Regions from separate parts of the Kitasatospora sp. NPDC048662 genome, predicted to be linked through region 1. Evidence: riboswitches for the same ligand, from Rfam matches in the RefSeq annotation. Region 1 holds a riboswitch; each other region holds the start of a gene.
What was found. Region 1 has a riboswitch for cyclic di-AMP ahead of ACZ6R9_RS26680 (transglycosylase family protein). Riboswitches for the same ligand answer to the same signal wherever they lie in the genome.
Positions count from the first base shown of each region.

Region 2: another riboswitch for cyclic di-AMP. It lies ahead of ACZ6R9_RS29720 (C40 family peptidase); the one in region 1 lies ahead of ACZ6R9_RS26680 (transglycosylase family protein).
Region 3: another riboswitch for cyclic di-AMP. It lies ahead of ACZ6R9_RS05860 (M23 family metallopeptidase); the one in region 1 lies ahead of ACZ6R9_RS26680 (transglycosylase family protein).
Region 4: another riboswitch for cyclic di-AMP. It lies ahead of ACZ6R9_RS20485 (M23 family metallopeptidase); the one in region 1 lies ahead of ACZ6R9_RS26680 (transglycosylase family protein).

Region 1 is NZ_JBVJHA010000012.1:11,538-16,414, reverse strand. It holds gene ACZ6R9_RS26690 (LacI family DNA-binding transcriptional regulator) at 1-24, shown strand, start outside; gene ACZ6R9_RS26685 (hypothetical protein) at 175-372, opposite strand; gene ACZ6R9_RS26680 (transglycosylase family protein) at 522-1,778, opposite strand; cyclic di-AMP (ydaO/yuaA leader) riboswitch at 1,763-1,936, opposite strand; gene ACZ6R9_RS26675 (hypothetical protein) at 2,435-4,441, shown strand; gene ACZ6R9_RS26670 (sirohydrochlorin chelatase) at 4,609-4,877, opposite strand, start outside.
Region 2 is NZ_JBVJHA010000015.1:80,547-85,423, reverse strand. It holds gene ACZ6R9_RS29725 (C40 family peptidase) at 1-815, opposite strand, end outside; gene ACZ6R9_RS29720 (C40 family peptidase) at 1,028-2,092, opposite strand; cyclic di-AMP (ydaO/yuaA leader) riboswitch at 2,103-2,284, opposite strand; gene ACZ6R9_RS29715 (C40 family peptidase) at 2,621-3,655, opposite strand; gene ACZ6R9_RS29710 (NYN domain-containing protein) at 3,848-4,877, opposite strand, start outside.
Region 3 is NZ_JBVJHA010000001.1:1,203,784-1,208,660, forward strand. It holds gene ACZ6R9_RS05830 (sensor histidine kinase) at 1-958, opposite strand, end outside; gene ACZ6R9_RS05835 (hypothetical protein) at 1,145-1,366, opposite strand; gene ACZ6R9_RS05840 (hypothetical protein) at 1,535-1,717, opposite strand; gene ACZ6R9_RS05845 (TetR-like C-terminal domain-containing protein) at 1,749-2,327, opposite strand; gene ACZ6R9_RS05850 (alpha/beta fold hydrolase) at 2,327-3,148, opposite strand; gene ACZ6R9_RS05855 (YiaA/YiaB family inner membrane protein) at 3,266-3,556, opposite strand; cyclic di-AMP (ydaO/yuaA leader) riboswitch at 3,773-3,936, shown strand; gene ACZ6R9_RS05860 (M23 family metallopeptidase) at 3,947-4,714, shown strand; gene ACZ6R9_RS05865 (DUF3995 domain-containing protein) at 4,728-4,877, opposite strand, start outside.
Region 4 is NZ_JBVJHA010000007.1:42,842-47,718, reverse strand. It holds tRNA gene ACZ6R9_RS20495 (tRNA-Pro) at 1-65, opposite strand, end outside; tRNA gene ACZ6R9_RS20490 (tRNA-Gly) at 215-288, shown strand; gene ACZ6R9_RS20485 (M23 family metallopeptidase) at 424-1,401, opposite strand; cyclic di-AMP (ydaO/yuaA leader) riboswitch at 1,407-1,560, opposite strand; gene ACZ6R9_RS20480 (hypothetical protein) at 1,933-2,127, opposite strand; gene ACZ6R9_RS20475 (PP2C family protein-serine/threonine phosphatase) at 2,515-3,726, opposite strand; gene ACZ6R9_RS20470 (GNAT family N-acetyltransferase) at 3,896-4,877, shown strand, end outside.

The DNA of each region.
Region 1 (4,877 bases):
ACCGGCTCCGGTCCGCGCAACTGAGCTTGTTGGTGCGGTAGTTGCGGCCCTCGTTCGTTCGTCGGACGGGGGCCGCAGCGGTGTTCGGCCGGAGAGCTGCCCTGTCGCGGCGGTAGGCGGTGCCGAGGGCCTCTCGGCGTAACGGGTGTTGGCTCTGCGCCGGGCGTTGCCGGGTCAGTCTTCGACGGACGGGGCCGGGCCGGCGAAGCGTTCGCCGTCCCGGCTGCCGCCGGTGCGCGCCTGGGTGCGGCGGCCGGTGGACAGGTAGTCGCGCACCAGCAGCTCCACCGCGTCCTGCGGGCTGCTCACCCCGAGGCGCATCATCGCCTCCAGCGCGAGGTCCGCGTCCAGCGTGGTCGTCACCTTCGCCATCGCACACCGCTCCAGGGTCTCGGGACCGCTTCCGGCCTTTGGCCTTCGGCCGAGAATAGGCCGCTGCCCCCGGAGCCGACCAGGGTCCCCGAGGGCAGCGGTGTCCGCGGTGCGGTCACCTCATGCGCGTGTGCGCGGTGTCAGGCGTTTCAGACCCGACCGGCGAAGTCCGGCGCCCAGTTGGCGATGGTCTCGGTCTTCACGCCGGACTTCGGGTTGGCGGCCTCGACGTACTTGCCGTCGCCGATGTAGATCGCCACGTGGTAGACGCCCGAGTTGGCGCCGTTGTTCGACCAGAACAGCAGGTCGCCCGGCTGCAGGCTGTTCAGCGAGACCCGGGTCGAGTAGTCGGCCTGGTCCGCGGCCACGCGCGGCAGGCTGATGCCGGCCTGGCGGAACGCGGCCTGGGTCAGGCCCGAGCAGTCCCAGCCGCCGTTGCCGGTGCCGCCGTAGATGTACGGCTGGCCGACCTTCGACAGCGCGAAGTCGACCGCCGCGGCCTTGGAGCCGGTCGCCTTGAGGGCGGTGGTGGCGGTCGTGGCGGTGGTGGCGGTCGTGGTGGTGGCGGGCTTGGCGGGGGTGCTCGGCTGCGCCGGGGCGGGGGTGCTCGGCGCCGGGGTCGAACCGGAGGACTTGCGGGCCGGGGCGGACTGCTTGGCCGGGGTCTCGGCGACCGAGACGTTGCCGAGCGCCAGCTTCTGACCCGGGTAGATCATGTCCGGGCCCTCGGTGAGGACGGAGCGGTTCAGCTCGTAGAGCTTCTCCCAGCCACCCTCGACGTTCTGGTGCTGGGCGATGGCGGACAGCCAGTCGCCCGCCACCACGGTGTAGCTGCCGGCGGCCTGGGCGCCCTGGTCGGCCTGCGGCTGGGCCGGGGCCTGCGGGCGGCTCTGGGCCTGGCCCTGACGCTGCTGCGGGGCCGCCTGCTGGGTCTGCTTCGGAGCCTGCGGCTGGGCGGCCGGCTTCGGGGCCTGGGTCTGGGCGGTGGTGGAGCCCGTGGAGGTGTTGACCTGCGGGGCGGCGCCGCCCTTGGTCAGACCGGCCTGGACGGAGCACACCGGCCAGGCGCCGGGGCCCTGGGAGGCGAGCACCTTCTCGGCGACGGCGATCTGCTGGTCCTTGGTGGCCAGGTCGGCGCGCGGGGCGTAGGCGGTACCGCCGAAGGCGGCCCAGGTGGAGGCGGTGAACTGCAGGCCGCCGTAGAAGCCGTTACCGGTGTTGATCGACCAGTTGCCGCTGGACTCGCACTGCGCGACCTTGTCCCAGGTGGCCACCGACGCGGCGGAGGCGGTACCCGCGGCCAGGCCGGGAACCGTGAGGCCGATGCCCACCACACCAGTGGTGGCGATCAGACGGCGGGCGCGCTTGGCGCTGATGGGCAGCATGAAGATGCGTTCCTCTCCCACGCCTGCGAGGTGAGCTGTCGGATTCGGGCTGGAGTTGCCCGGCCGCGCGCACCTCTCGGCGCGCCCGGCTTCACCCCAAGCCCCGGACCGGTCCGTCAGGACCGCCCCAGGGCGACTTACCTGGTTCCCCCGCCCCTGCCGCGGTGCGTTTCGCATGAGCCGGCCCACCCGGCGGCAGGATTCGGCGTTCCGGGCGAGCTGGGTCCGTGTGTCCACGAACGTGGGCAGGAGATTAAGCGGATTTAAGGATGATTCGCAAATTCCTGTGACGGCCGTCACCGGGCCCGGAAAATGCGATCAAGGAATTCCGGACGAACTCCGCTGTGCGTGGCCGGAACTGGGCTGCCGTCAGGAAGTTGTCGATCTTGTGCCCGTTTTGGGTGGTTATGGCACTTGTCGGACGAAAGTTCACCTCTGTGGTTGTTTGGGAGTCAGTCGATGGGTGATTTGTGAGCTTCTGTCCACTCTGCTCCGGCGTCCAGGGCCCATTGCTGACGGGTCATGGAATTGCCCCCGTCACCCATTTCTGCCGAACTGGTGGATGACGGTACGTCAGAATGCTTAGTCGCCTCGGAAGTCGCCGATTTCCACCGAACCCGCCACCTATGCTGCCCCCGACGATTCGGAGTCCCTGCGCGTTTCGGGAGGCGGCCATCGTGGAGCAGTGGGAGAACGGGCGGCACCGGCGGCCGTTGCTGGGCCGGCGGCGAATGCTGACCTGGCTGGCGGTCGGGACGGTGACGGCCGTCGGTGGGGGAGTGGTGCTGCGGCAGTCGCTGGCCGGGGCGGAGCCGGTGGCGGGGGCGGTGGACCAGGGCGGGCGCAGGTGGTCGGACGCCAAGGGGTGGGGCGGGAAGGTGCCCGGGGCGGGGAGTGCCGTGCGGATCACCGACAAGGTGGTGCTGGACGGGGACGCCAAGGTCGGCTCGCTGCTGATCGACACCGGCGGGTCGCTGGTGTTCGCCACCGACCGGTCGCTGACGCTGGAGAGTACCGGCAACGTCGAGGTCCGCGGCACGCTCGCGCTCGCGCCCGAGGCGGCGCACACCCATACGTTGCGCTTTCCCGACATCGACGAGCGCCGTTTCCAGGGCGGCGGCATGAGCGTCGTCGACACCGACACCGGCCTGTGGGTCACCGGCCGCGGCTACCTGCGGCTGGACGGCGCGCCCCGCACGGCGTGGGTACGGGCCGCCACCGAGCTGAAGGCAGGGGACGCCGTGCTGAAGCTGGCGGCCGCACCCGAGGGCTGGCAGGTGGGTGACGAACTCGCCGTCACGCCGACCACGCCGCCCGACGCCGAGGGCTTCTCCGATTCCTACGACCTGGTGACGGTCCAGCGGGTGGACGGCCCGAACGTCACCCTCACCGCCCCGCTCCAGCACGCCCACCCGCGGGTGAGCCTCGGCGGCGGGGCGGTGTTCGGCGCGGAGGTGCTCAACCTGACCCGCAACGTCCGGGTCGAGGGCACCGAGCAGGGGCGGGCGCACGTCCATCTGACGTCCAGCCGGCCGGCCGACGTCCGGCATGCGGAGCTGCGCCGGGTCGGGCCGCGGGCGGTGGGGAAGGAGAAGTGGAACGGGCAGCCCGTGAGCGAACCGGTGCTCGGACGGTACGGGCTGCACTTCCACATGCTGCTGGACACCTCGCGCGGCACGGTGGTCGAGGGCGTGGTGGTCCGCGATGCCGGCAGTCACGCGTTCGTGCCGCACAACAGTCACGGGATCACCTTCCGCGGCTGCATCTCCCACAACACCTTGGAGGACGCGTACTGGTGGGACGGCCCGATCGACACCCGCACCCCGCAGGGGCCGTCCGACGACATCGCCTACGTGGGGTGCGTCGCCTCCCGGACGGTGTTCGAGCCCAACCCGCGCGGCTACCGGCTGACCGGGTTCAGTCTCGGCGCGGGCACCGGCTCCTCGGCGAGGGACTGCGTGGCCGTCGGCGTGCAGGGCGCCACCGGTGCCTCCGGGTACGAGTGGCCGGAGACCAGCGAGGGAGTGTGGACGTTCGAGAACTGCCTGGCGCACAACAACCTGGAGAACGGCATCTTCGTCTGGCAGAACTCCGAACACCCGCACACCGTCACCCGGTTCGCCGCCTACCACAACGGCGGCTGGGGCATCGAGCACGGCGCCTACCTGAACGACTTCGCGTACACCGCGTCGGTGCTGTACGGCAACGCCGCCGGCGGGATCGCCGTCCATGCGCTCGGCCGCGACAAGGGCACCGTGTTCGACGGGCTGCTGATCGACGCCGCCGGGCAGTCCGACTACGCGGTGGCCACCCTCAAGCACCAACTCGACGGCGAACTGGTCACCTTGAGCCGCAGCCGGCTGACCGGCCACCGCAAGGCCGGGGTGGCGTTCCGGGCCACGGGGGACGGCAAGCCCGACGACATCGCGGTGCTGGACTGCGAGTTCGGCGACGGCCCCGAGCTGTGGCTCGACCCGGACGCGCCCGCGCCCAAGCAGATCCTGTTCCGCAGGGCCGGGCAGTCGGAGACCCTCGCGCTCGGCAAACCCCGCCCCGGCCTCGCCGCCGGACCGTGGAACGCCGCCACCAGCCCCGCGACCGCGCCCACACCGCCCCGTCAGGTGGAGCTGCCCACGCTGAAGTTCACCGACGGCGCGCCGCGCACCGGGCGCGTCACCGGCTGAGCGCCCGCACGCGTCACCGGCCGGGCGCGTTACCGTCCGGGCGCCCGCACGCGTCACCGGCTCGGCGCCCGCCCGGACGTGTCCAGAGCCTGGGCCGGAACGAAAGCACGACGGGCGGGAACGCGTCGATGCGCTGCTCCCGCCCGTCGCGGTCCTCGGGTGACGCGTCAGCGCGCCGCGTGCGCTCCCGGCGTGGTGCGCTGCTCGGCGGCGGCCTCGGCGGCCTCCAACTGCTCCTGGGTGGGCTCGGGGAGCGCCGCCAGGTAGCTGGAGGCGATCAGCTGAGCCACCGTCGGGTAGGCGCCGATCGGGGCGGCGCTCGGGCAGCCGGTCTCCTCGGCGGCCGCGGCCAGCAGCTCCGGGTCGGCCTCGGGGCCGATCACCAGCGGGGCCAGCGCGGGGCGCTCGCAGCCGGTCGACTTCAGGTGCGCGACGG
Region 2 (4,877 bases), on a different contig from region 1:
TGCCGCCACGCCCAGTACATCAGACCGGAGCAGTCGAACGTGCTGGGGCCGGTGGATCCGTACACGTACGAGGAGCCGATCTTCGAGACGGCTGCGTTCAGCGCGGCGGCGGCGCGGTCGGAGGCGGGGGGCTCGTTGCCGAGGTCGAACCGGCCGGCGCCACGGGCGGCGCGGGCGTCGTCGTCGTAGGCCAGCCGGTCGCGGTCGGCGGCGGTGAGGCCGCCCAGCAGCTGCCGGGCCCGGGCCAGGCGGGCGCGGACTTCGTCCTTGGCGGCGGCCAGCCGGTGCCGGGCCTGTTCCAGTTCGTCGAGCTTGACCGTGGTCTCCTGACGGCGCTGCTCCAGCCGGCGTTGTCGTTCGTGCAGGTCGCGCAGCGTCTCGTTCTGCCGGGCGGTGGCCTGGCCGAGGGAGCGGGCGCCGGCCAGGTAGGACGCCGGGTCGTTGTCGAGCATCAGCCGCAGGGTGGGATCGAGGCCCTGGGCGCGGTACTGGGCGGCGGCCACCGCGCCGAGGTCGGCGCGCAGCCGGTTGAGCTCGTCCTGCCCGGCGGCGACCTGGGTCTGCAGGGCACCGGCCTCGCGCTGCAACCGTTTCTGCTGCTCCTGGGCGGCGTTGTACCTCTCGGATGCCTGCTCGGCCTCCTCGTACAGCTGGTCGACCTGCGCCTTGACGTCGGTGCGGTCGGGCGGGTCGGCCGGGGCGGCGGCGGCCGGGGCGACGCCGAGGTGGATCGCGCCGGTCGCGGCGGCGGTGAGTGCCAGGGCTCGGGCGAGGCGTTGGACACCGGGCAGTGGGGGGCGACGGTGCACGGGCACGTGCGACGACTCCGTTCCTGCGCTCCGGCCTCCGCCGCCGCCCGCGGGTCGGGCGGCCGTCCGCACGGGGGGCCGGGGCAGAGGTTAGCGAGTCGGACGGATTCAGTCCAAACCCTGACAACTTCGAATATTCGACCGCGAATCGGACACCGGAACGAGAGCGGCCCGACACCCCTTGCGCGGGGTGCCGGGCCGAAGGCTCCGAGCGGCCGTCAGATCCGGACGATCTTGTTGATCGGCATCACGGTGGCGGACTCGTAGCGGACCTGCGCACCGGTGTGCGGGGCGTGCACGATCTGCCCGTTGCCGACGTACATGCCGACGTGGTGCTGGTCGCCGTAGTAGATGATCAGGTCACCCGGCTTGGCGTTGGCGATGTTGGTGCCGAGGCTGGTGCCGGCGCCCGCCTGGGCCTGCGAGGTGCGCGGGATCGAGACACCCGCCTGGGCGTACGCCCACTGCATCAGGCCGGAGCAGTCGAAGGTGGTCGGGCCGGCCGCGCCGTAGGAGTACCAGCTGCCCAGCTTGGACAGCGCGGCGTTCATCGCGGCACCCGCGTAGCCGGCCGGGGCCGGGGCGCTGAGGTCCGTGCGGGTGTTGTCGCCGCGGGAGGCGCGCTCGGCCTGGCTGCGGGAGGAGTCGGCGGCCTTGGCCTCGGCTGCGGCGAGCTCGTCGCGCTCCTTCTGGGTGAGCGTGTTGAGCAGCTCCCGCGCCTGGGCCAGCTTGGACTGGATGTCCTCCTTGTCGGCCTTGAGGGCCTTCGTGGTGGTGTCCAGTTCGGCGAGCTTCTGCTCGGCCTCCTTGCGCTGCCCGTCGAGCTTGGCCTGCTCGGCCTTGAAGCTCTTGAGCAGGTCGGACTGGGTGGCGCCGACCGTGTTGAGCGCACCGGCCTGCCCGAGGAAGTTGTCCGGGTTGCTGGAGAGCATCAGCTGCATGGTCTGCGGGATGCCGCCGTTGCGGTACTGCTCGGCCGCGATGGTCGCCAGGCGCTCCTGAACGGTGGTCACCTGGTCCTGCTGCCGGGCCAGCTGGTCCTGCAACTGGGAGACCTGCTTCTGCAGGTTCTGCTGCTTCTCGACGGAGGCGTTGAACGCCTCGGTCTTCACCTCGGCCTGCTCGTTGAGCTGGTCGACCTGCTGCTTGACCTGGTCCTTGGTGGGCGCCGGGTCGGCGTGCGCACCACTCTGGGCGGACAGCGCGACGGCGGTGGCGGCAGCGGCAGTGAGAATCGAGACCCGGGCACGGCCGACGGGCTTGGGACGGCGATGGGACGCCACGAAGGCGGACTCCTTCTTCCTCACACCGCCTACCGGGTGAGCTGACGGGTTCGGGCCGGAAGAGATGCCCTACAGCGCCTCACCGGCCACTGTCGCGGCCGACCTGGCGCCGATTCACCCCGGGGGAACGTGGTTCCCCGGCTCCGTTCGACAGCACCCCCGCAGGGGTATCCCCGTCGGCGGATCTCGTTCTGACGATCCGCCCGCTGCGTCACGGACTCGGCGGCGACCCCCACCGTCGCCCCCCTTGGGCGATCGACTCTGCGGCGGTCGAACTATGACCCTAGTAACCGATCCGTGATCCGTTCAAATCCTTGTCGGAAAAAAATCTGAATCTGAGTCAATTTCGATTACGAATCTGACCGAACGTAAGGGATCCGTTGCACAGTGCGTAGCATTTCCCACCGCCCACCCGGAAAACGCGACGCCCGGACGTGTTCGAGATCACAGCAGGATCTCGACCCGCCCGGGCGTGTCACAGCGCGTCAATTGTCGCCCTGAAGGGCGTATGTCTGGTTTGTCGGGCCGTCAGACCCGACGGATGGTCGAGATCGGCATGGCGTCGACCTTCATGGTCTTCACCACGTCACCGGTGTGCGGCGCGTGCACCACCATGCCGTTGCCGATGTACATGCCGACGTGGTGCCGGTCGCCGTAGTAGACCACCAGGTCGCCGGGCTGGGCGTTGTGCCAGTCGGTGCCCACGCTGGTGCCGTAGCTGCCCTGCGCCTGCGAGGTGCGCGGCAGCGAGACGCCGGCCTGCGCGTACGCCCACACCATCAGGCCGGAGCAGTCGAAGTTGCTCGGGCCGGTCGCACCCCACACGTACGGCGCACCACGCTTGTCGAGCGCCTTCTGCACCGCGATCCCGGCGTAGCCGCCGGCCTTCGGAAGGTTGGCCAGGTCGACCCGCTCGGCACCGCGCGAGGCCGCGCCGTCGCCACGCGTGATCGACAGCCGGTCGGCGGAGGAGAGCTGGTTGAGCAGGCTCTGCGCCTCCTCCAGCTTCTTCTTGACCTCGTTCTTGGAGTCGTTCAGCGCCTGGGTCTGGCCGTCCAGCTCGGCCAGGACGGTCGCCGCCTCCTGCTTCTGCTGGTTCAGCCGGCGCTGCTGGTCGTTCAGCGACTTCAGGGTGTCGGCCTGGGTGCCGGCGGCCTGGTCGAAGGAGGACGCCTGGTCCAGGTACTTGTCCGGGTCGGCGGAGAGCATCAGCTGCATCGACGGGTCGACGCCCGCGTGCCGGTACTGGTCGCCCGCCACCGCCGCCAGCCCGGAGGCCAGCTCGTTCAGCTGCTCCTGGCCGCGGGCCAGCTGGTCCTGCAGCTGGTCGGCCTGCTTGCGGAGCTGGTCGGCCTTCTCCTTGGCACCGTTGTACCTCTCGGCCGCCTGCTCCTGCTCGTCCATGAGCTTGTCGACCTGCGCCTTGATCTCGTCCTTGTTCGGCTGGGCCGGCGCGGCGTGCGCGCTCACCTGGGCCGACAGGGCGACCGCGGTCGCGGCGGCAGCGGTGAGCACGGTCACCCGGGCGCGACTCGGCTGCTTGGGACGGCGGTGGGAGGCCAAGGCGGTGCTCCTTCTTCCTCTGGACTCACCCGTTAGAGCGATAGTCCGGAATATAGGTTTGACGCCAGACCCTAGTGAAGTCCCTACCTCCGCGTCCACTCCCGGGGGGCTCCCGGATTCGCTTCTCCGCCCCTCTTCACCACACCGACACACTCCGGACGCCCCAATGACGCTGAGCGCCCGTCAGCACGTTCAGCTGCGCGACAGCCGGTTCAGCAGCAGAACCGAGGCCACCGGGCGGGCGCCGGCCTTGCGCACCCCGTCCGCGACCTCCTTGTCGGCGGAGACCACCACCACCGGCCGGCCCTGCGGCTCGGCCCGCACCAGGCGGCGGATCAGCTCGTCCGCGGTCTCCCCGGTCCGGCTGAACCGGACCCGCACGCCGCGCGGCGGGGCCATGATCACCGGAACGTCCAGGTCCTGACCGTCGAACACGCAGGTCACCTCGGCCTGGGTCCGCTGGGCCAGCATCGCCAGACCGCCCAGCAGCCTCAACCGCTGCTGCTCCAGCGGCAGTTGCGGGTACCCCGTCTTGGTCACGTTGTAGCCGTCCACCACCAGGTGGACCTGCGGAATGGCCAGCAGCTGGTCCAGCAGCGCCGGGTCGTCCTCGGCCAGGCCGCGCCGGGCCACGTCGTGCGGCGAGGCCGATCCGGGCTCCACCGCCTCCACCAGGTCGGCCGGGCGCAGCGCCGTCACCGGCAGCGCCAGCTCCCGCTGCAGGCCCTGCGCGGACTGCAGCACGGTGTCCAGCAGCAGCCGCAGCCGCATGTCCTCGACGCTGCGGCCCTCCCGGGCGGTGCGCCGCCCGGTCTCCACGGCGGCCTCCAGCTCGGCGACCCGGTGCCGCAGCCGACGGGCCTCGATCTCGGCGGCGCCGCGCTCGGCCGCGGCGGCGGCCCGGGCGGCCTCCAGCTCGGCGGCCAGCCGGCGGCTCTCGGCCTGCGCCCGACGGGTGTCGGCCTCCAGCGAGCGGACCTTCTTGCGCAGCGAGTCGGCCTCCCGGCGCACCCCTTCGGACTCGGCGCGGTGGCGCTCCAGTTCGGCGCGGGCGGCGGTACGGGCCTCGGCCAGCTCCTCCTGGAGCTTCTCGGCCAGCCGGGCGGCCTCGGCGGCGGCGCCTTCGGCGTCGACCCGTTCGGCCTGCTCGCCGGCCTCCTCGACCAGCCGGGCCCAGCCGGTGGGCCGTACCAGGTAGGCGGCGGCGGCCACGTCCATCGGG
Region 3 (4,877 bases), on a different contig from region 1:
GGCGGCGGGTGGGCGGCGCGGCCGCCACCGGCTCGGTGCGCGGGACGCTGCTCGCCGCGGGCACCGACAGCGGATCGGTGAGCAGCGCGGACGGCAGCAGCACCACCACCCGCACACCGCCGTACGGCGAGGGCGCGGAGTTGATGGTGACCCGGAAGCCGTACTGCTCGGCGAGCCGGCCGACCGCGGCCAGGCCCAGCTGCGGGACCTCGCCGATCCGGGACACCTCCAGCGAGCCGCCGCCGGACAGGGCCGCGCCCGCCTTGGCGACCGTCACCTCGGTCATGCCGACGCCGCAGTCGTCGATCTCGATCACCGCGCCGTTGTGGACCGGCATCAGCGTGACGTAGACCTGGGAGCTGGGCGGCGAGTAGCGGGTCGCGTTGTCCAGCAGTTCGGCCACCGCGTGGATCAGCGCCTCCGCGGCGGCGCCGAGCACGGCGGTGTCCACCCGGCTGTGCACGACCACCCGCTGGAACGGCAGGATGCGCGACTGGGCGCCGCGCACCACGTCCTCCAGCGAGACCGGCTCCGGCCAGTGCCGGCCCGCGCGGGAGCCGCACAGCACCGCCAGGGTCTGGGCGAGCCGGGCCTGTTGGGCGGCCGCGTGGTCGGCGCGCAGCAGGCCTTCGAGCAGCACCGGGTCGTCGTGGGTGCGCTCCATCTCGTCCAGGCCGGCCTGCTGGTCGTGTGCCATCACCAGGATGCGGCGGGCCACGCTGAGGAAGGCGCGGCGGGTGGCCGCGTTCATCTCCTGCTCGCGCAGCGCCGTCTCGGCACCCGCCTGACGGTCGGCCAGTTCGGCGGCCAGCCGGTCGCGGGTGGCGGCGAGTTCGTCCTCGGTGGCGGCCAGCCGGCCGCGCAGGGTTCGGGTGACGGCGCGGGACCGGGCGGAGGCCGCGAGAGCGAGAAGAGCGAGCAATGCGGCTGCTGCCAAGCACCATTGAGTGGTCGTCACGCGCCGAATTCTAGGGCTGACTTCCTACTGGCGTATGAACTGATCGAAGCATTGCTGTTCAGAGCGCGTCAATATCGGACAGAACCGGCAGGGCCGGGGGTCCGCCGGGCGGCGGGTCGATGGATCGGTGGCAACGCCCGTCCGCCCGGCCGGAATTCACGCTCCGTCACATTTGGCGGGCCGGCGTCACTGGCCGTCGACCTCGCCGTACGGCTGCGGCTCCTTCGCCGCCACCGGCCGCAGCGAGCGTATCGACCGGACCACCGCGAAGCCGCGCGCGAACGCCGCCCGCCGGCGCTCCGGCTGCGGTGCGCCGGGCCGGGCGTCGGCCGCCGCGCCGTCGGGGCTGGTGCGCGGGGCGGGGATCAGCCCCGTGCCGGGCTCGATGTGCTGAGTCGCCTGCGGCATTGCGCTGTCCTCCGTGCTTGGCGGTCACCCGTGGAAGGTCTTCACGCGGTATGACTTCCCGACCGAAGCACAGCGTTACGCACCGTTGGTGTCGGATCCGTGGAGAACCGGTTGCGAAACAGTGCGGAGAGGCGCGTGCGGGGGCGTTCGCGCAGGTGGGAGGTGCCGTCAGGCCGGCGAGCCGTCCTCCTGGACCTCCTCGGCGAGCGGCCGGTCCGGGGCGGAGAGGGTGTCGGTGTGCGGGGTGCTGCCACCCGCGTGCTCGGATCCGGCGTGCGCGCTGGGCGCGGTGAGCGAGGCGACCACGCCGACGGCGAGCGAGGCAAAGGCGAGCAGGCTGCGCTTCTTCATACCGGGTAGAACGCGTCAGGCCCCCGTCAGGTCACGCGCCGCTTCCGCCGGGCCAGTTGCCGAGGCCGTCGATCAGCACGCCGGTCAGCCGTTCCAGCGTCACGTCCGGCCCCTCGGCGAGCTGGAACGCCCCCGCCGTGGTCAACGAGGCGTACCCGTGGGCCACGGCGCGCAGGGTGCGTGCGGCGTGCACCGCCTCGGACCCCTCCAGGCCGTACCCGCGCAGGACGGCGAACAGCACGTTCACCAGCCGCTCGCCGGCCGCCATGAGCTCCGGGTCGGCCACGGGCGCCTGCGGCAGCGCGGCGTAGCGCCGGGGGAAGCGGGTGGCGAACCCGGCGTACGCGGCGAGCAGGGCGGCGACCGCCTCGTCGCGGGAGTGGCCGAGGACGGCGGCGGCCAGGTGGTCGGTCAGGTCGTCGAGGATGCGGACGGCGACCAGGCGGCGCAGCTCGGCCAGGCCTCCGGGGACGTGCTTGTACAGCGAGGGGGTGGCGACCTTGGCGCTGGCGGCGACGGCGGCCAGGGTGAGCGCCTCGGCGCCCCGGGCGTCGATCAGGTCGAGGGCGTGGTCCACCACCGCGGTGGTGGAGAGTCCGGCGCGGGCCATCAGCGGGCGACCTCGTTCAGGAAGGGGAGCAGGGCGTCGGCGACCGCCTGGGGGTAGCCCGCCATCGGGTAGTGACCGCCGTTCTGGATCATCACCTTACGGCCGCGCAGCGCGGCGGTCTGCCGGTCGGCGATCAGTTCGGGGTTCGGGAAGTCGGGGTCCTTGCTGCCCATCAGCACCAGCGCGGGGACGTCGACGGCCTCGCACCAGCCGACCGGCGCGGAGTCGCCCTTCAGGTAGCCGCGCAGCGCGGCCTTGCGGGCGGGCTGGCGCAGCATCTCGGCCAGGCCGGCCCGGTAGGCGTCGAAGTCGGCGGGCCGCGCGGTCGGGTAGTAGAACTTCTGCAGCGGGCTCCACAGGCCGGGGAACGCGGTGATCAGCGGGGTGGCCAGGCCGAACAGGGCCTTCTGGAAGGCGTTCAGCGGGAGGTTCTCGATGAAGGCGTCGATCAGCACCACCCCGGCGGTCCGCCCGGGGGCGAGCGCGGCCGCCCGGACCACGGTGGCGCCGGTGTAGGAACTGCCGGCCAGGACGGCGCCGCGCAGGTCGAGGTGGTCGAGCAGGGCGACCAGGTCGTCGGCGATCGCGGCGGGGGAGTAGTCGGTGAAGCCGGTGGAGGACTCGCCGAGGCCGCGCAGGTCCATGGTGATCACCCGGTGCCCGGCGGCGGTCAGCAGCGGCGCGAGGTGCCGGTAGGTGGTGCGCTTTTCGAGCATGCCGGGCAGCAGGACGACCGGGACGCCGGTGCCGGGGGTGTCGTCGTAGGCGATCCGGCCGCCGGGGACGTCGAGGTACCGGGTGGTGCCGAGGGTGCTGTTCATCGCGGGCCTCCTGGGCGGGCGTTGCGGCGCGCCGGGCGCTGGAGGCCCGGCCGACTGCCGATAGCCACAAAGCTAAGGCTAATAGCCTTAGCCGTCAAGGCCGGGCGGCCGAACCGGTCAGATGCCCTCCACCTTGAACGGGTCGTGCTCGGCGAGCAGCTTGTCCAGCCGGGCCTTGTCCACCCGGCTGGTGATCGCGCCCTCCTCCTGGCGGTCCCGGATCACCTTGGCCAGCGTGAACGCGGAGGTGATCTCGTACAGCAGCCCGACGGCGAGGAAGGCGCGCATCCAGGCGCTCACCGGCAGGTAGGCGATCCCGAGAGCGAGTGCGGCGGTGGCCAGCCCGAAGGAGAGGGCGGCCTGGGCGAAGTAGGCGGCGGTGGTCCGGTGCGGCACGGTTGCGGTCATGGCACCAGGGTCGCGTCGGCCCGGGAGCGCGGCGTGAGTACGGATACTCAACCACTCGGTCACAATCCGTCAGCTTGGCCCTGGTGAACCGTCATAAATCACCCATAGGGCGTCAGGAAATCTTCGCCGTCTCGTGGTAGCGGCTTGGAATCATGGGGTCCATAGGATTAACGTTTGATAACGCAGCGCGGTCGGCAACGCCGTAACCATGCGGCACCGTGCGCCACGCCTAATCCACTTGGGCACACCCCTCGGGGCGTCCCAGGAGCCGGGGAACCACGTTCCACCGGGGTGAATCGGGACGGCCCTGGGCCCGACCGTAGGAGACCTTCCACCTCCGAACCCGTCAGCTAACCCGGTCGGCGGCAGGGAAGGAAGGAGCACGCCCCCGTGGCGTCGACCTACAGCGAGAGCACCGGCACCCAGCTGCTCGACCACCCGGTCGAGCCGGAAGCCGCCCGGCACCGGCTGCCCCGGCAGTCCCGCACCGGCGCGCCCCTGCTGGGCGTCACCGCGATGACCGCCGCGCTCGGCGCCACCGCACTCGCCGCCACCCCCGCGCAGGCCGCCGCCCCGGTGCCCGTCACCGCCGCCGACGAAGCCTCCGACGGGCTGCTCGCCGGCGACCCCGGGCTCGCTCTCGCCGCCCGCATCCAGCAGCAGGCCGACGGCCAGCGCACCGCCGCCGACGAATCCGCCCGGCTGGCCGCCGCGCAGGAGGCCGAGGCCAAGCGCGCCGCCCAGCAGGCCGAGGCCGAACAGGCCGCGCACACCCTGCCGGTGGCCGGCTACCAGCTGAGCGCGCAGTTCGCCCAGTCCGGCGCGCACTGGGCGCACCTGCACACCGGCCTGGACTTCGCCGCCCGCACCGGCACTCCCGTCGCCGCCGTCGCCGGAGGCACCGTCACCTCGGCGGGCTGGTCCGGCCCCTACGGCTACCGGGTCATCCAGACCCTGCCCGACGGCACCGAACTCTGGTACTGCCACCTCTCCCGGATCGCCACCGCCTCCGGCCCGGTCACCTCCGGCACGGTGCTCGGCGCGGTCGGCGCCACCGGCAACGTCACCGGCCCGCACCTGCACCTGGAGGTCCGCCCCGGTGGCGGCGCCCCGGTCGACCCGCTGCCCTGGCTCCAGCAGCGCGGCCTGCAGCCGTAGGGCCGGTCCGCGCTCACCGACGGCCGCCGCCTCCTTCGAGGATCCGGCGGCCGAACACCGCGCAGCCGAACAGCACCCCACCGGCCAGGAAGAACGGCTCGTACAGCACCGTCGCGAAGCGGGCCATCGCGTCCAGCTCCGCCACCGAGCGGTGACCCGCCGC
Region 4 (4,877 bases), on a different contig from region 1:
CCGGATTCGAACCGACGGCCTTCCGCTCCCAAAGCGGACGCGCTACCAACCTGCGCCACACCCCGTGGTGCCGAGCAGAAGAGTACACGTCGGGCCGCCTCCGGCCGGGGCGATATTCGCGAGCCGACAACGCGGAAGGAGTGTGCAATCCACCGGCTCGACCAGGTACCCTGATCCAGTCCTCGCCACCACGACGCGGTGCGGGTACGCCTTTGCGGGTGTAGCTCAATGGTAGAGCCCCAGTCTTCCAAACTGGTCACGCGAGTTCGATTCTCGTCACCCGCTCCACGCGGCCAACGGCCCCGACTGCCAACGCAGTCGGGGCCGTTGCCGTTCCACGGCGCGGCCGCCGCTTCCTGGACAGCCCGAAGGCCCCGGGCAGCCTGGGTGGCTGCGCGGGGCCTTCGGGGGGTGAGGCGGGGATCAGACGTTGACGCCGTGGGCCGCCAGGTAGGCGACGGGGTCGATGTCGGAGCCGTAGTTCGGGGTGGTGCGGATCTCGAAGTGCAGGTGCGGGCCGGTCACGTTGCCGGTGGCGCCGGAGAGACCGATCTGCTGACCCGCCGTCACGGCCTGGCCGGCCGAGACGGAGATCGAGGACAGGTGGGCGTACTGGGCGTACTTGCCGTCGGCCAGCTTGATGATGACCTGGTTGCCGTAGGCGCCGCCGTTGCCTGCGGAGACCACGGTGCCCGCGGCGACGGCCTTGAGGCTGGTGCCGGTGGCGACCGGGAAGTCGATGCCGGTGTGGTAGCCGGAGGCCCAGTTGGAGCCGGCGACCTTGTAACCGGTGGTGACCTTGCCCGGCGCGGGGGCGACGTAGGTGGCGGACGCGCTGGTGCTCGCGGCGGCCGGGACGGCGGTGACCGCGGTGGCGGCCGGGGCCGGGGGCACGGGCTGGGCCTTGACGGTGCCGGTGGTGGCCGACTTGACGGTGCCGGTGGCGGCCGGCTTGGTGGTGTCGGCCGGCTTGACGGCGGCCTTCGGCGCGGCGGCGGTGTCCGTGGAGGTGGACTTGGCGGCCGGGGCCTTCGCGGGGGCGGCGGCCTGACCGTTGATCGCCAGCTTCTGGCCGGGGAAGATCAGGTCGGGGTTGCCGCCGACCACGGAACGGTTGTCCTGGTACAGCTTCTCCCAGCCGCCGTCGACGTGCTGCGCGGCAGCGATCTTGGACAGGGTGTCGCCGGAGGCGACCCGGTAGCTGTGCGGGGCGGCGGCGTCGGCGACGGGGGTGGCCTCCGCCGTGACCGTGGCCGGGCGGCTGCCGGCCTGGTCGGTGGAGGTGTGCGCGGAGGCGGCGGTGACCGGGAGGCCGATCGCGGCGCCGGCCACACCGGTGGCGATGGCGATCCGGGCGATGGTGGCCAGGCGCGGCTTGCGGTGCTTGCCCTGAGCGGACATGAAGGCGTTCCTCTCCGACGCCTGCGAGGTGAGCTGTCGGGTTCGGGCGAGAGTTGCCCGGCCGCGGAACTGCGGCTTCACCCCGAGCCGTTCCCGGTTGTTCCCGGGCCCGGCGACTTACCTGTGGTTCCCCCGCTCCTGCCGTGGCGTGGTATCTGGTCGGCACCGGACGACGGCAGGACTAGGCGTTCCGTCCGGTGGCCCGCCCGGTCACTGGCCGGGCTGCGGAGGAAGCAAATCCCACGGCCCGTGAGGCTGGCAAACGCCGATCGGCCCCGCTCCCGGGATCGGGAAGGGGCTGACGATCCACCAGGTCACGCTGTGCCGACACCGCCACTGCGGTGCGCGTACGGGATCATGACGGTGCGCGTACGAACCCCGCACGGTGGGCGACTTCGGCCACCGTGCGCGTTCGGGCGCGGACCTGGCGTGACGTCGCGGGTGAGCCTGGTCACCCGCGGGCAGGCCGAATGGACGGCGCGGGGGTGCATCCCGCCCGTCGTGGCGTGCCGCCGGGGAGCCGACAGGCCGTCAGCCCGCGATCGACGCGATGGCCTTGGAGACCGAGGTGAGGAACTGCTGGATCGGGCCGGCCATGGTCGACTGGCTGAGCATGAAGCCGAACAGGGCGGCGACGATGGCGTGCCCGGTCTTCAGCTGCTTGTTGCGAATGAAGATCGCGACGATGATGCCGAACAGGACAAGCGCGGAGACGGAGAAGGCCACCGGGACTCACTTCCTCGATTCATGGCGGGGGTTCGGTGGAAGCCGGCGTTGGCTCCCAGGCGGAAACCGGCCCCTGCCCCCCGTGTCCCCACCACTCCATCCGGACTCAGTGTGGTCTCTCGTGCTGAGTGCGTAAAGGACTTGCCCGGTCGCTCGGTGCCCGAACCCGCCTGGCAGGACTGATTTTCGCCGACCGCGACGATAGCGGACTGGTTCTGACAACCCGTCGGCGGGCGGCGGTCGGTGCTGGCCGGCGCGGCAAACCGGCAGGCAGATCCGGCATCGGCGCCCGGCCCGGGCGGCGTACCGGAATTGGCCGAAGATCATCGCCCGGGTTTGACACTCCGTGGACACTCCGCGCTCACCGAGTCTGCACCTGACGGGAGTTCAGCGGCGCCAGATCAGCAGCACCGCGCGGTCGTCGTTGACGTGCTTGGCGACGGTGTCGATCAGCCGGACCGCGGCGCCGGACCGGACCGCCCCGGGGGCGGTGGCGACCAGCCGGTCGGCCTCGCCCATCAGCCGGTCCATGCCCTCGGTGAGGTCGCGGCCGGGGATCTCCACCATGCCGTCGGTGCACAGCATCAGGAGGTCGCCGGGGCCGAGGGTGCCGCGCACCCCTTCGAACTTGGCCTCGTCGTAGATGCCGAGCAGCGGGCCCTCGGCCTCCTTGACCTCCCAGTACCCGGCCCCGGCGAGGCGGTGCATGCCGGGCAGGTGGCCGGCGGAGAGCAGTTCGTACTCGCCGGTGTCCAGGTCGACCACCAGGTGGACGGCGGTGGCGAAGCCCTCCGCCCAGTCCTGGCGCAGCAGGTAGCCGTTGGCGGCGGGCAGGAAGTCGTGGGCGGGCAGCGAACCGAGCAGGCCGCCGAAGGCGCCGGACAGCAGCAGGGCGCGGCTGCCGGCGTCCATGCCCTTGCCGGAGACGTCGGCGAGGACGGCTTCGAGCATCCGCCCGCCGGGGCCGGTGCGGGCGGCGACCATGAAGTCGCCGGAGAAGGACTGGCCGCCGGCCGGGCGCAGCGCGGTGTCGGTGTGCCAGCCGTCGGGCAGGTGCGGGAAGCGGCCCTGGATCCGGATCCGTTCACGCAGGTCGAACAGCATGGTGGAGCCGCCGCGCCAGGGCACGCCGATCCGGCGGCGGAACTGGGCGACCAGCAGTCCGGCGACGCCGACCGCGCCGACCACCAACGCGGAGCCGGGGGTGACGCCGTGGGTGTAGGCCTCGGGCCGCGCGCTGGCGACGCGTTCGCCGGTGTGCACCAGGGATTCGGTGATCAGTCCGGCGGCGGCGACGGCGTACAGCAGCACCAGGGTGCCGGGGCGCAGCAGCAGCGCGCCGGCCAGCACGGGCAGCACCAGGGCGGTGGGCGGGGCCCAGTCGGGGAGCAGGATGTTCAGGAGCACCAGGACGGGCACGGCGAGGGCGAGGGCGGCGAACGCCCACCAGTCGGCGCCGTCGCCGCGGAAGTAGTCGACGCCGGTGCGGCGCAGCCTGCGTCGGGCCCGGTACAGCGCAGCGCGCAGCCGGGCCGTCACGGGCTCGCGGGACGGTCCGCCGTCCCGGCCCGTCGCTCTGGGGCGCGCACTGCCGGCCATGGGGACCGACCTTATCCACCGCCGGTGCGCGCGTCGACGGCCCGGTGGCACCGAGTGCAACGGGGGTGGCACGCTCCGGCGGGTTTCGGCCGTGCGCCGGATATCGGGTGACGGCATGGGCGCGACAAATCGGTCGCGCGGTTCCGGATCGGGTGGTAGGCAGGGCCTCATGACGATTCGACACCCCGATCTGTCCGTACGGCCGCTGCGCGCCGAGGAGTGGGACACCTGGTACGACGTGCTGGACGTGGCCTTCGGCGGGGCCGGCGAGGCACCCGAGGAGCGGGCGCTGTGGCACGAGTTGACGGAGGTGGAGCGCTCGCTGGCGGTCTGCGAGGGCGAGCGGATCGTCGGCACCGCGTCCGCGTTCAGCTTCCGGCTGGTGGTGCCGGGCGGTGCGGTGGTCCCGGCGGCGGGTGTGACGATGGTGGGCGTGCTGCCCACCCACCGGCGGCGCGGCGCGCTGACCGCCATGATGCGCCGCCAGCTGGACGAGGTGCGCGCGGCCGGGGAGTCGCTGGCGGTGCTGACGGCGTCCGAGCCGGCGATCTACGGGCGGTTCGGCTACGGGCAGGCCACCCGCAAGGCGGTGGTGTCGATGGCCCGCGGCCGGGTGCGGGTGCACACCCCGGAGCGGCGTGGCGATGTGGTGCTGCGGCTGGTCGATCCGGCGGCCGAACTGGCGCGCTGCGAGGAGCTGTACGCCCGTCTCGCCACCGGCCGTCCGGGCATGCTGCTGCGCCGGCCCGGCTGGGAGAAGCTGCCGGTGCTGGACGCGCCTCAGTCCCGCGGGGGCTTTTCCGCGTTGCAGTCGGTGGTGGCGGAGGACCCGGCCACCGGTGAGCTGCTCGGCTACGCCAGGTACGCGGTGAAGAGCGAGTGGAACGAGCGCGGCGCGGCCGGGGTGGTCCGGGTCCGCACGGTGCAGGCGGAGCAGCCCTGGGTGTACGCCCGGCTGTGGGAGTTCCTGCTGGACCTGGACCTGACCGAGCGGGTGGAGGCGTTCAACCTGCCGGCCGACGACCCGCTGCTGCACCTGGTGTCGGACGTCCGGCATCTGACGCCCCGGCTGGTGGACGCCATGTTCGTGCGGCTGGTGGATCTGCCGAAGGCGCTCGAGGCGCGCGGCTGGGCGCAGCCGGTGGACGTGG